3 regions of the Pseudomonas sp. TE3552 genome follow, and region 3 is predicted to be linked to each of the others. Evidence: predicted binding sites of a transcription regulator. Region 3 holds the regulator's gene; each other region holds the start of a gene.
The links. Region 3 encodes FliA, which starts transcription of late flagellar genes. Its sites were predicted from a motif close to CTAAAGTTTNNNNNNNNNNNGCCGNTAA; they were not measured.
Positions count from the first base shown of each region.

Region 1 (3,925 bases), 3.2 Mb from region 3:
AAAACCGGCTGATGAGGCCGGTTTTTTTATGGGCGGGATAAACCCATGCTGTTCACTTGGGGCGGATCAGTCGTTGTAGTTTTCCCAGCCACCCATTTGTTTCCAGCGATTGACGATGCCGCAGAACAGCTCGGCAGTCTTCTCCGTGTCATAGCGAGCCGAGTGGGCCTCACGACCATCGAAGTCGATATCGGCTGCCTGACAGGCCTTGGCCAATACGGTTTGACCGTAGGCCAGGCCTGCGAGGGTTGCGGTATCGAAGCTGGAAAATGGATGAAACGGGTTACGTTTCATGTCCAGGCGTGCGACAGCGGCGTTGAGGAAGCCCAGATCGAAGCTGCTGTTGTGCCCGACCAGAATCGCCCGTTTGCAGCCGTTGGCTTTCAGGGCCTTGCGGATGCCACGGAAAATATCAGTCAGGGCCGCTTCTTCAGTCACCGCCATGCGCAACGGGTGATCGAGCTTGATCCCGGTGAACTCCAGAGCGGCCGCTTCGATGTTCGCGCCTTCAAATGGCTCGACGCGGAAGAAGTAGGTGTGATCGGGATACACAAACCCTTTTTCATCCATGGCGATGGTGGTTGCAGCAATTTCCAGCAGGGCATCGGTGGCCGAATTGAAGCCACCGGTTTCTACATCGACAACTACCGGCAGGTAACCCCGGAACCTGGCTGCCATTGGATGACGAGGACCGCCTCCGCCGCCTTGACCGTCCTGTTCGTCGTCGAAATGGTCTTCACTCACGCGTGTTCCTCCAGCAGGCGCCAGCGCAGTTTTTCACCGGCGCGCAGCGGGATTACGGTCAGCTCGCCAAATGGCAGGCTGGTTGGGGCGGTCCATTCGTCACGGACCAGGGTGATGCGATCGGTGTTCGCCGGCAGGCCGTAGAAACGCGGGCCATTGAGGCTGGCGAAGGCTTCAAGCTTGTCCAGCGCATTGCGCTGTTCGAAGGCTTCGGCATACATCTCGATCGCGGCGTAAGCGGTGTAGCAACCGGCGCAGCCGCAAGCCGCTTCTTTGGCGTGCTGGGCATGGGGGGCCGAGTCGGTGCCGAGGAAGAACTTGTCGCTGCCGCTGGTGGCGGCGTCGAGCAGGGCTTCCTGGTGGGTATTGCGCTTGAGGATCGGCAGGCAATAGAAGTGCGGCCGAATCCCGCCCACCAGCATGTGGTTGCGGTTGTACAGCAGGTGATGCGCGGTGATGGTAGCGCCAACGTTGGCCGAAGCCGAGTTGACGAACTGCACGGCGTCGGCGGTGGTGATGTGTTCGAACACCACTTTGAGCGTCGGGAAACGCTCGACCACACGACGCATGTGCTCATCGATGAAGATTTTTTCGCGATCGAAAACGTCGACATCGCCACGGGTGACCTCACCGTGAACCAACAAGGGCATCCCGACTTCGGCCATGGCCTCGAGCGCAGGGAAAATCTTGTCGATGCTGGTGACGCCAGAGTCCGAGTTGGTGGTCGCGCCGGCCGGATACAGCTTGGCGGCGTGAATAAAACCACTGGCCTTGGCTTCACGAATTTCTTCGGGCTGGGTGCGGTCGGTCAGGTACAGAACCATCAGCGGTTCGAAACGGCTGCCGGCCGGACGTGCGGCGAGAATCCGCTGGCGATAGCCATCGGCTTCGACAGCGTTGCGTACCGGAGGTACCAGGTTGGGCATGATGATGGCGCGACCAAAGGTGCGCGCGACATCCGCGACGGTATTGGTCAACACAGCACCATCGCGAAGATGAATATGCCAGTCGTCGGGACGCAGCAGGGTCAGGCGGTCGGACATGAGGGGATTCCAGGCGGGTCGAACTCAGGGGAATGCTACCGGAAAAGACTCTTCCAGGCACTCGCTATCAAGTTTTGCGGCAACCTTCCGATACCCAACAGGTATGCCGTAAATGTGTATGTCGGTATTTTTGTTGCACAAGCCAGGGGAGCCTCCCGTGCGCCAGCGTTATTTAGCTTTGCTCAGTGTGTTTGCCAGCCTTCCTGCGATGGCGCTCACTTTCCAGACTCGTCTGGAGAGCATCGAGTGGACGGTCGAAGGTGACAAGTTCGAGTGCCGCCTGACTCAACCGATCACTGATTTCGGTGCAGGTGAGTTCGTGCGTCGCGCCGGCGAGCAGGCGACATTTCGTCTGAAGGCCTACAACTCGATGGTCGGTGGTGGTTCCGCGACCTTGCTGGCGGCGGCGGCACCCTGGCAGCCGGGGCGGGGCGACATCAACCTGGGGTCGGTGCGAGTCGGCAATGGCAACGTGCTGTTCAACAGTTCGCAGGTTCAGGCCGGGCGCCTGATCAGCGGGTTGATGGATGGTCGCAGTCCGGTGGTTCGACACTATTCGAGTGACGGTCGGGTGTCTGAAGTTCGTCTGTTACCAGTCAAATTCAGCAAGGCCTACGGCGACTACCAAGGGTGCGTGGCCAAGCTGCTGCCGCAGAATTTCGAGCAAGTGAAGCAATCCGAAGTCGGTTTTCCGGGGGAGGGTATCGATCTCGACGCCAGGGCCAAGGCCCAGTTGCAGGTCATGCTCGAATTCATCAAAGCCGATCCGACGGTCAACCACATTGAACTCGACGGCCATTCTGATAACAGTGGCAACCGCCTGACCAACCGTGAACTGTCACGACGCAGGGCGCTGGCCGTGATGGACTTCTTCAAGGCCAACGGTATTCAGGAATCGCAGATCACTATGCGTTTTCACGGTGAGCGCTATCCGCTGGCGCCGAACAACAACGCCGCCAATCGGGCGAAGAACCGCCGGGTTGCCGTACGACTTGAGCGAGTAGCGCCGACCGAAAAGCCGGCGCCTCAAGCCACTGCCTCCGCGAGCAGCGCGACGACCTCCTGAAGCGGCTGAAATCGTCGCTCACTCGACATAATCTGTCGCTTCGTCGTCATAAGCTGTCGCGCCTCTGTAAATTATCCTGCATGAGCGGTAGACTTGACGGCTTTCCGTAGAACCCCGTGGAGTGATGGCATGGCGGACGTAAACAAGGTCGTTCTGGCGTATTCCGGCGGCCTGGACACTTCGGTGATCCTCAAGTGGCTGCAGGATACTTATAACTGTGAAGTAGTGACCTTCACCGCTGACCTGGGTCAGGGCGAAGAGGTCGAACCGGCCCGCGCCAAGGCACAGGCCATGGGCGTAAAAGAAATCTACATCGACGATCTGCGCGAAGAATTCGTGCGTGATTTCGTGTTCCCGATGTTCCGCGCCAACACCGTTTACGAAGGCGAGTACCTGCTGGGTACTTCCATCGCTCGTCCGTTGATCGCCAAACGCCTGATCGAAATCGCCAACGAAACCGGCGCTGACGCCATTTCCCACGGCGCGACCGGCAAGGGTAACGACCAGGTTCGTTTCGAACTGGGTGCCTACGCCTTGAAGCCAGGCGTAAAAGTGATCGCTCCATGGCGCGAGTGGGACCTGCTGTCCCGTGAGAAGCTGATGGATTATGCCGAGAAGCACGCGATCCCGATCGAGCGTCACGGCAAGAAAAAATCCCCGTACTCGATGGATGCCAACCTGCTGCACATCTCCTATGAAGGCGGCGTGCTGGAAGACACCTGGACCGAGCACGAAGAAGACATGTGGCGCTGGACCGTCTCCCCGGAGAACGCTCCTGACAAACCGCAATACCTGGAACTGACCTATCGCAACGGCGACATCGTCGCACTGGACGGCGTCGAAATGACCCCGGCCACCGTGCTGGCGACCTTGAACCGTATCGGTGGCGAACACGGTATCGGCCGTCTGGACATCGTCGAAAACCGCTACGTCGGCATGAAGTCCCGTGGCTGCTACGAAACCCCCGGCGGCACCATCATGCTGCGCGCTCACCGTGCGATCGAATCGATCACCCTGGACCGCGAAGTGGCTCACCTCAAAGACGAGCTGATGCCTAAATACGCCAGCCTGA
Region 1 is NZ_JBWBQJ010000001.1:351,353-355,277, forward strand. It holds gene rnt (ribonuclease T) at 67-744, opposite strand; gene pyrC (dihydroorotase) at 741-1,787, opposite strand; gene ACZ9BB_RS01535 (flagellar protein MotY) at 1,945-2,853, shown strand; gene ACZ9BB_RS01540 (argininosuccinate synthase) at 2,983-3,925, shown strand, end outside.
Region 1: a site for FliA is predicted at 1,854-1,881, ahead of ACZ9BB_RS01535 (flagellar protein MotY). Genes of this name have one in related genera too.

Region 2 (3,925 bases), 1.1 Mb from region 3:
TTGGACTGCGAAGCAGTCCTAAAACCTACAACCTCATTCTGCCAGGCACACTGCATCCACTGGATTTGCGACTGCTTCGCAGCCGAACGGGGGCAAGCCCCCTCGCCACAAACACTGCATTTGGCACGTGCTTTTCTTAGCGGTGGCTAAAACTGTGCAGGGCTTTCTCGATGCATTGCGCGGTTTTGCCGAATGCTTGCACGGTGATTTCCGAGAACGGCCCGCCGCCCTGATCCGCCACCACAATCATGATCACCCGACCGTTATTGACCAATGAGCGCAGCAGCAGGTGTTCACCGCTGAACTGTTTACGCAGGCTGGCCGGCAACAGGGCCGAGAATTGTGCATTGTTGGCCGGCGTCAGGCGCACCTGAGCCTGTTGCGCGAGCAGGCGTTGCAGCACGCTGCTCTGGCTGACCACCAGGTTCAGGCCGGCCACTTCCTTGGGCAGCCCGGCAGTCTGGTGCACCCGCAGATTGGCGTGCGTTCGGTCGGCCATCAAGATCATCACTCGCCGCATGCCACACGCCACCAGGGCGTCGCGGGCCGATGTGGTCAAGTGCATGGCATTGGTAAAGCGGCTCGGCTCCACCAGCAATTCGGCACATTGTTTACGCCACTTCGCCAAGTCTTCTGCGGTCGGCGCCGCCGCAGGCAGCAAACCGGCGTGCACGCGATTGGTGCCCAACGGCCAGATCAGCGCGACAGCCGGGTGCCACAGGTCCGGCATGGCGTGATGCCGGGCACTGTTGGCGGCCTGCTGGTGCAATTGCTGTTGCACTTCATCCATCGGCATTTGCAGATAAAGGCTGGTCAGGTATTGCCAGCGTTCAATGTGCGGACTGTCCCAGGCCTGTTGTGCCGACAATGCCAGGCCGTTGGCCAGCAGCACGGTATTGGCTGGCTGATTGAGCCAGCGGCGCAGGGTCGGGTCGTCATCGAGGCGGTTCTGTTGGCGCAAGGGGTGATCGCTGTCGCGCGCGATGCGCAGGACTTTCACCAGTTCACGTTGGTCGGCGAGCAGCGTTCGATATCCCTGCTGCACCCAGATCGGCAAGCGCCAGATGTCCACCAGTGCCTGGCAGATTTCCAGCAGGCGCACGCCGAACAATTGCTGTTCGACCGTACTCGCCCGTTCGCCTTTGTGCATCACCCGCAGCTCCCAGTCTTCGAGCAGTTGCGGATGCGTGAGCGCCAATGGCCAGAGCGGTGAAAGAAACAGCAGGCTGCCCCAGTGAATGTCCTGCCACAACCGCGCCAGGCGACTGGCAAAAAAGCCGTTGGCCTGTTGGGTGGCATGCTGGCTGATCAGTTGAAGCTGACGCAGGGCGAGGGGAATCTGCGATTGGGGTTCGGCGGGCAGGCGCTCAAGCAATTCTTCGGTGCGTTTCAAACCGAGGCGATTGATCGCCACTTCGAGGTTTTCCGCGGGTTCGGTCATGCTGCCATGAGTATGGCGGTTGGCTTCGCGAATCACGCTCAAGGCCAGGGCCGGGCTGTCCTGCATCAGTTCGGCGATGTCGCGCAGTGAGCTGCGGTTATCGCGAATGGCTCTGCAGACGCGGTCGTGACTGGCTTGCGGAACTGGCAGGCGTACGCCATCGAGAAGCTTGACCCAGCCGTCGAGGGTGGTTGGTTTTGGCGTTGGGACGTTCGTTTCGTTAGCCATGTCTGGACGCGATCATCGTCTGCTTTACCTATCCCCGGAGCGGGTCAAATTAGCTTTTCGCCTGAACGGGCTATAGTCTGGCGCAGTTTTGCCGATAAGTAGAAGAAGAGATTTTTTAACTTCCGAATATGACCTTGAACCCGACTCAGTAAGTGCTCTCCTACCTATGGCTAAAATTATCGGCATCATCGTCGTATTCGCGAGCGTGCTCGGCGGATACGTGCTTTCCCACGGCAAGATTGCCGCCCTCATCCAGCCTTTCGAGGTGATGATTATCGGTGGCGCGGCCCTTGGCGGCTTCCTGCAGGCCAACCCCGGCCATATGACGATGCACGTGCTCAAGAAGGCCTTGGGCATGTTCAGTTCGCGTTTCAACCACACCTTCTACCTGGAAGTGCTGGGGCTGATTTACGAGATCCTCAACAAGAGCCGTCGCGAAGGCATGATGGCGATCGAAGGCGACATCGAAGATGCTGCCGCGAGCCCGATTTTCGCCAAGTACCCCGCGGTTTTGAAAGATGAGCGCATGACCGCGTACATCTGCGATTACCTGCGCATCATGTCTTCCGGCAACATGGCTCCCCATGAGCTTGAAGGCTTGTTCGACATGGAGCTGACCAGCCTCAAGGAAGACCTGGACCACCCCTCCCACGCAGTCAGCGGCATTGCTGATGCCATGCCCGGTTTCGGTATCGTCGCGGCGGTATTGGGTATCGTGGTGACCATGGCCTCCCTGGGTGAAAGCGACCAGAAGTCCATTGGTCTGCACGTGGGTGCGGCGCTGGTCGGTACCTTCTTCGGTATTCTTGCCGCCTATGGTTTCTTCGGCCCGCTGGCCCATGCCCTGGGCCACGATGCCAAGGAAGAACTGAACGTCTACGAAGCCATCAAGGCCTCTTTGGTCGCTTCGGCTTCCGGCATGCCGCCATCGCTGGCGGTGGAGTTCGGCCGCAAGGTTCTTTACCCGGCGCACCGTCCTAGCTTCGCTGAGCTGGAACAAGCGGTTCGCGGTCGCTAAGTCATGGAAAATAACCAGCCAATAATCATCAAGCGCGTCAAGAAATACGCGGGCGGGCATCACGGGGGCTCCTGGAAAATCGCCTTCGCGGACTTCGCGACAGCGATGATGGCGTTCTTCCTGGTGTTATGGCTGTTGTCCACGGCAACGCCGGAACAGAAAATCGCCATCGCCGGTTACTTCAAGGACCCGGTCGGTTTTACCGAAAGCGGCACGCCGTACATCATCGACCTGGGCGGCTCGCCGACCCTGGCACCGGAAACCACCCTCAACCCGGAGGTGAAATCCCAGCCTCAGCCGGACAAGGTGACGGTCGACTCCGAACAGGTCGAAGGCATGGCCGAGCAGGTCGAGAAGGAACGCCTGGAACTGTTGCTGCAAGAGTTGCAGAACAAGGTCGAAGAAAACCCGCAGTTGCAGAAGTTCAAGGACCAGATCCTTTTCGAGATCACCCAGGATGGTTTGCGCATCCAGATTGTGGACGCCGAAAACCGCCCGATGTTCGACTCCGGCAGTGCGCGTCTGAAGCCGTATTTCGAAGACATCCTGCTGGCCATGGCCGACACCATCAAAGCGGTGCCGAACAAAATCAGCATCAGCGGCCACACCGATGCCAAGCCGTATTCGGGCACGGGTGACTTCGGCAACTGGGAACTCTCGGCCAACCGCGCTAACGCGGCTCGTCGTGCGTTGGTCGCCGGCAGCTATCCGGACTCACAAGTGGCGCGCGTCGTGGGTTATGCCTCGTCGGCGCTGTTCGACCGGGAGAACCCGTTCAACCCGGTTAACCGCCGAATCGACATCGTGGTGCTGACCAAGAAAGCCCAGCGTGCCATCGAAGGTTCACAAGGCGCCGAACCTGCGCCAGTACCGACGCAAGGGCAGGGCGGCCCGGGCGAAGTGCACGCACCGCCAGCCGATCCGAACGCATTACCGGCGGATAAACAGCCGTTGCCGGCGCATGAGCTTCGTGAGCGGTTGAATCTGTTTGATGATCCGGTCAAACCTGCTGTACCGCCCAAGCAATGACCTGCAAAAAAGCCACTGTCTCGTCCTGAATAAGGTTTACACCTGTATCAGGACGAAGCACTGAAAATAAGAAAGCCGCGATGATCGCGGCTTTTTTGTGTCTGCGGGAAGCTGCTGATCATTTTCGTGGCATCACAAAAATGATCCAGGCTACTTAGTAGCTGCTTTCCGGCAAGCTGGCGATGATCGAGCGGTAGCTGTTCATCCGT
Region 2 is NZ_JBWBQJ010000001.1:4,725,640-4,729,564, reverse strand. It holds gene ACZ9BB_RS21405 (HDOD domain-containing protein) at 137-1,669, opposite strand; gene motA (flagellar motor stator protein MotA) at 1,836-2,687, shown strand; gene motB (flagellar motor protein MotB) at 2,691-3,716, shown strand; gene rsgA (small ribosomal subunit biogenesis GTPase RsgA) at 3,871-3,925, opposite strand, start outside.
Region 2: a site for FliA is predicted at 1,740-1,767, ahead of motA (flagellar motor stator protein MotA). Genes of this name have one in related genera too.

Region 3 (3,925 bases):
TCGCCGGATCGCCGGCGGTGTCGAGTTGACGGCTGCCCTGGATTACAAACTGTCGGCGCTGGCCCCGCGTGTTCCGAACATGGAGCTCGAGGACGAGCTGCGCAAGACTCAATCGCGGATCGTCACCGCCCAGGCCGAACTGAGCCTGCGTAGCGATGGCGAGAGCGACGCCATCACCAATCGCCAGTTGTTCGCCGGCCTGCCGTTGACCGCCGCCGAGCCGTTGATCGAACCGACGCTGGCCGAGCCTCGGCGCCCGGCATCCGCGCCTGTCGCAGCGACCGGGGTTGACCCGCGTGCATTCGACTCGATGCGCTTCGAACTCAACGGTCTGCGTGAGCTGCTGGAAGTACAACTTGGCTCGCTGGCCTGGAGTCAGCTGCAAGGCAGCCGTCCGGAGCAGGCCAACCTCTGGCGTCGCCTGCAACGCATCGGCCTGTCTGGCCCGTTGTCTCGTGATTTGCTGGCGTTGATTACCGACATTGAAGAACCTCGTCAGGCCTGGCGCATGTTGCTCGCGCACCTGGCGCGGATGATCGCCACCCCGGAAGTCGAACCGCTGGAAGAGGGCGGCGTGATTGCCATGGTCGGCCCGGCCGGCATGGGCAAGACCACCACGCTGGCCAAGCTTGCGGCCCGTTACGTGCTCAAGTACGGCGCGCAGAACATCGCGCTGGTGAGCATGGACAGCTATCGCATCGGCGCCCAGGAACAGCTCAAGACCCTGGGCCGGATCCTCAATGTGTCGGTCACCCATGTCGACCCGGGCCAATCGTTGGTGCAGGCGCTGGAGCCCTTGCTGCGCAAACGCGTGGTGCTGATCGATACCGCCGGCCTTCAGGCCAGCGACCCGGCACTGCGCATGCAGCTCGAAAGCCTGGCCGGACGGGGCATCAAATCAAAAAATTATCTGGTCTTGGCAACCACCAGCCAGAAACAGGTTCTAACCGCCGCTTATCACAGTTACAAACGTTGCGGCCTCGCCGGCTGCATCCTGACTAAACTGGATGAAACGGCAAGTCTGGGCGAGGTGTTGAGCCTGGCTATCAGCCATGAGTTGCCGGTGGCTTACCTGACCGATGGTCCGCGGATTCCCGATGATTTGCATCTGCCGCGTCGTCATCAGTTGGTCAGCCGCGCCGTCAGCGTACAAATGCAGGAAGAACCCAGCGAAGAAGCCATGGCTGATATGTTCGCTGACCTTTACCACAGTCCGACCAAGCGGGTTGGCTGAGGTATTTAATGAACGGTTTTTGTACCTACATCGATGGTCTGCCACGCATTGTTCCATTGGTGAACGCGCAGCCAGTAATGTGGCCTCCGTCTAAGTAAGACAAGGTAAAGAAATAACATGGGCAGCATGCATCCCGTACAGGTGATCGCGGTGACCGGCGGCAAAGGTGGCGTCGGGAAGACTAACGTGTCAGTGAACTTGTCCCTGGCTCTAGCTGAGCTCGGCCGGCGCGTCATGCTGCTGGATGCCGACCTGGGACTGGCGAACGTCGACGTCCTGCTGGGACTGACACCCAAACGCACCCTGGCCGACGTGATCGAAGGCCGTTGTGAGCTGCGCGACGTGCTGTTGCAAGGGCCAGGCGGTATCCGCATCGTCCCGGCCGCCTCCGGCACCCAGAGCATGGTGCATTTGAGCCCGGCCCAGCACGCCGGCCTGATCCAGGCGTTCAGCGACATCGGCGACAACCTCGACGTATTGGTGATCGACACCGCTGCGGGCATTGGTGACTCGGTAGTCAGCTTCGTGCGCGCTGCGCAAGAAGTCTTGCTGGTGGTGTGTGACGAGCCGACCTCGATCACCGACGCCTACGCGCTGATCAAACTGCTTAACCGCGACTACGGCATGAACCGCTTCCGCGTCCTGGCCAACATGGCGCAAAGCCCGCAGGAAGGCCGCAACCTGTTCGCCAAGTTGACCAAGGTCACCGACCGTTTCCTCGACGTTGCCTTACAGTACGTCGGTGCCGTGCCTTACGACGAAAGCGTGCGCAAGGCCGTGCAGAAGCAGCGTGCCGTCTACGAAGCCTTTCCGCGTTCCAAGTGCGCCCTGGCGTTCAAGGCCATTGCGCAGAAAGTCGATACCTGGCCGCTGCCGGCCAACCCGCGTGGGCACCTGGAGTTTTTCGTCGAGCGCCTCGTGCAACAAACGGCAGGACCCGTGTTATGACAGCCAGCGGTTACAACCTCTACAAGCAGTCGGCACGTGACGCGCAGTACGAGCTGATCGAGCGTTACGCGCCACTGGTCAAGCGCATTGCCTACCACTTGCTGGCGCGTCTGCCGGCCAGTGTCCAGGTCGAAGACCTGATCCAGGCCGGGATGATCGGCCTGCTTGAAGTATCAACCAAATACGACGCCAGCAAAGGCGCGAGTTTCGAGACGTACGCGGGCATACGAATCCGCGGCGCGATGCTTGATGAAGTGCGCAAGGGGGATTGGGCGCCACGTTCGGTCCACCGCAATACCCGCATGGTCAGCGACGCGATTCGCTCGATTGAAGCTAAAACCGGCCGTGACGCTAAAGATCACGAAGTTGCGGCCGAACTCCAATTGAGTCTCGACGATTATTACGGAATTTTGAACGACACCCTGGGCAGCCGGTTATTCAGTTTCGACGATCTGTTGCAGGACGGCGAACACGAAGGGCTGCATGAGGATGGCGCGAGTGCTCATCTCGAGCCGTCACGCGATCTGGAAGATGAACGCTTCCAGGCGGCGCTGGCGGACGCGATTGCCAATTTGCCGGAGCGTGAGCGACTGGTGTTGGCGCTGTACTACGACGAAGAGTTGAATCTCAAGGAAATCGGTGAGGTCCTGGGGGTCAGCGAATCGCGGGTCAGCCAGTTACACAGCCAGTGCGCGGCCCGTTTGCGGGGGCGTTTGGGGGAGTGGCGAGCGCGCTGAAGGCAGTGTGGGGACACTGCGAATGGAGCTGGTGTGGTGTTGAACCGTACCGGTCTCGATCTGTTGTGCTCCAGACAGTCATTGAGTGCTTTGCCGGATTGATTGAAATGGCGCGTCCAGGTGCTGGGCGCGTTTAAGACTGCTTGGAGGTCGAATTGGACAAGAACATGAAAATCCTCATCGTTGATGACTTCTCAACGATGCGGCGGATCATAAAAAACCTGTTGCGTGACCTTGGGTTCACCAACACCGCCGAGGCCGATGACGGGTTGACCGGGTTGCCGATGCTGCAAAGCGGTAACTTCGATTTTCTGGTTACCGACTGGAACATGCCCGGGATGACCGGCATCGACCTGCTTCGTGCGGTGCGCGCCGATGAAAGGCTCAAGCATCTGCCGGTGCTGATGGTGACCGCTGAAGCCAAGCGCGAGCAGATTATCGAAGCGGCCCAGGCCGGTGTTAACGGCTATGTGGTCAAGCCCTTCACGGCCCAGGCGTTGAAAGAAAAAATCGAGAAGATTTTCGAACGCATTGGCTGATGTACTGCGCACGGGGGAGCTATGGAGCATAACGAATCTTCACAGGGCGATTTCGAGTCGACCCTGAAAAAACACGCGGTCGAACTGGTCGACAGCCTTGAAAAAGGCAGGTTCGGCGACGCTGTGCAACTGATCCATGAGCTCAACCAGACCCGTGACCGCGGCCTGTATCAGGAAGTGGGCAAGCTCACCCGCGAGCTGCATAGCGCGATCGTCAATTTCCAGATTGACCCGCACATGCCGCAAGCCGAGGAAGTGTCTCAGATCACGGATGCCACCGAGCGCCTGTCCTATGTGGTCAAGCTGACCGAGGCCGCGGCCAACCGCACCATGGACCTGGTGGAAAACGCCACGCCGCTGATCAACAGCCTGAGCGACGAAGCCCAGGTGTTGAGCGCGGATTGGGGGCGGTTCATGCGTCGCGAAGTCGGGGCTGAAGAGTTCCGCGAGTTGGCCCGGCGGGTCGA
Region 3 is NZ_JBWBQJ010000001.1:3,593,500-3,597,424, reverse strand. It holds gene flhF (flagellar biosynthesis protein FlhF) at 1-1,234, shown strand, start outside; gene fleN (flagellar synthesis regulator FleN) at 1,352-2,182, shown strand; gene fliA (RNA polymerase sigma factor FliA) at 2,179-2,919, shown strand; gene ACZ9BB_RS16140 (chemotaxis response regulator CheY) at 3,087-3,458, shown strand; gene ACZ9BB_RS16135 (protein phosphatase CheZ) at 3,480-3,925, shown strand, end outside.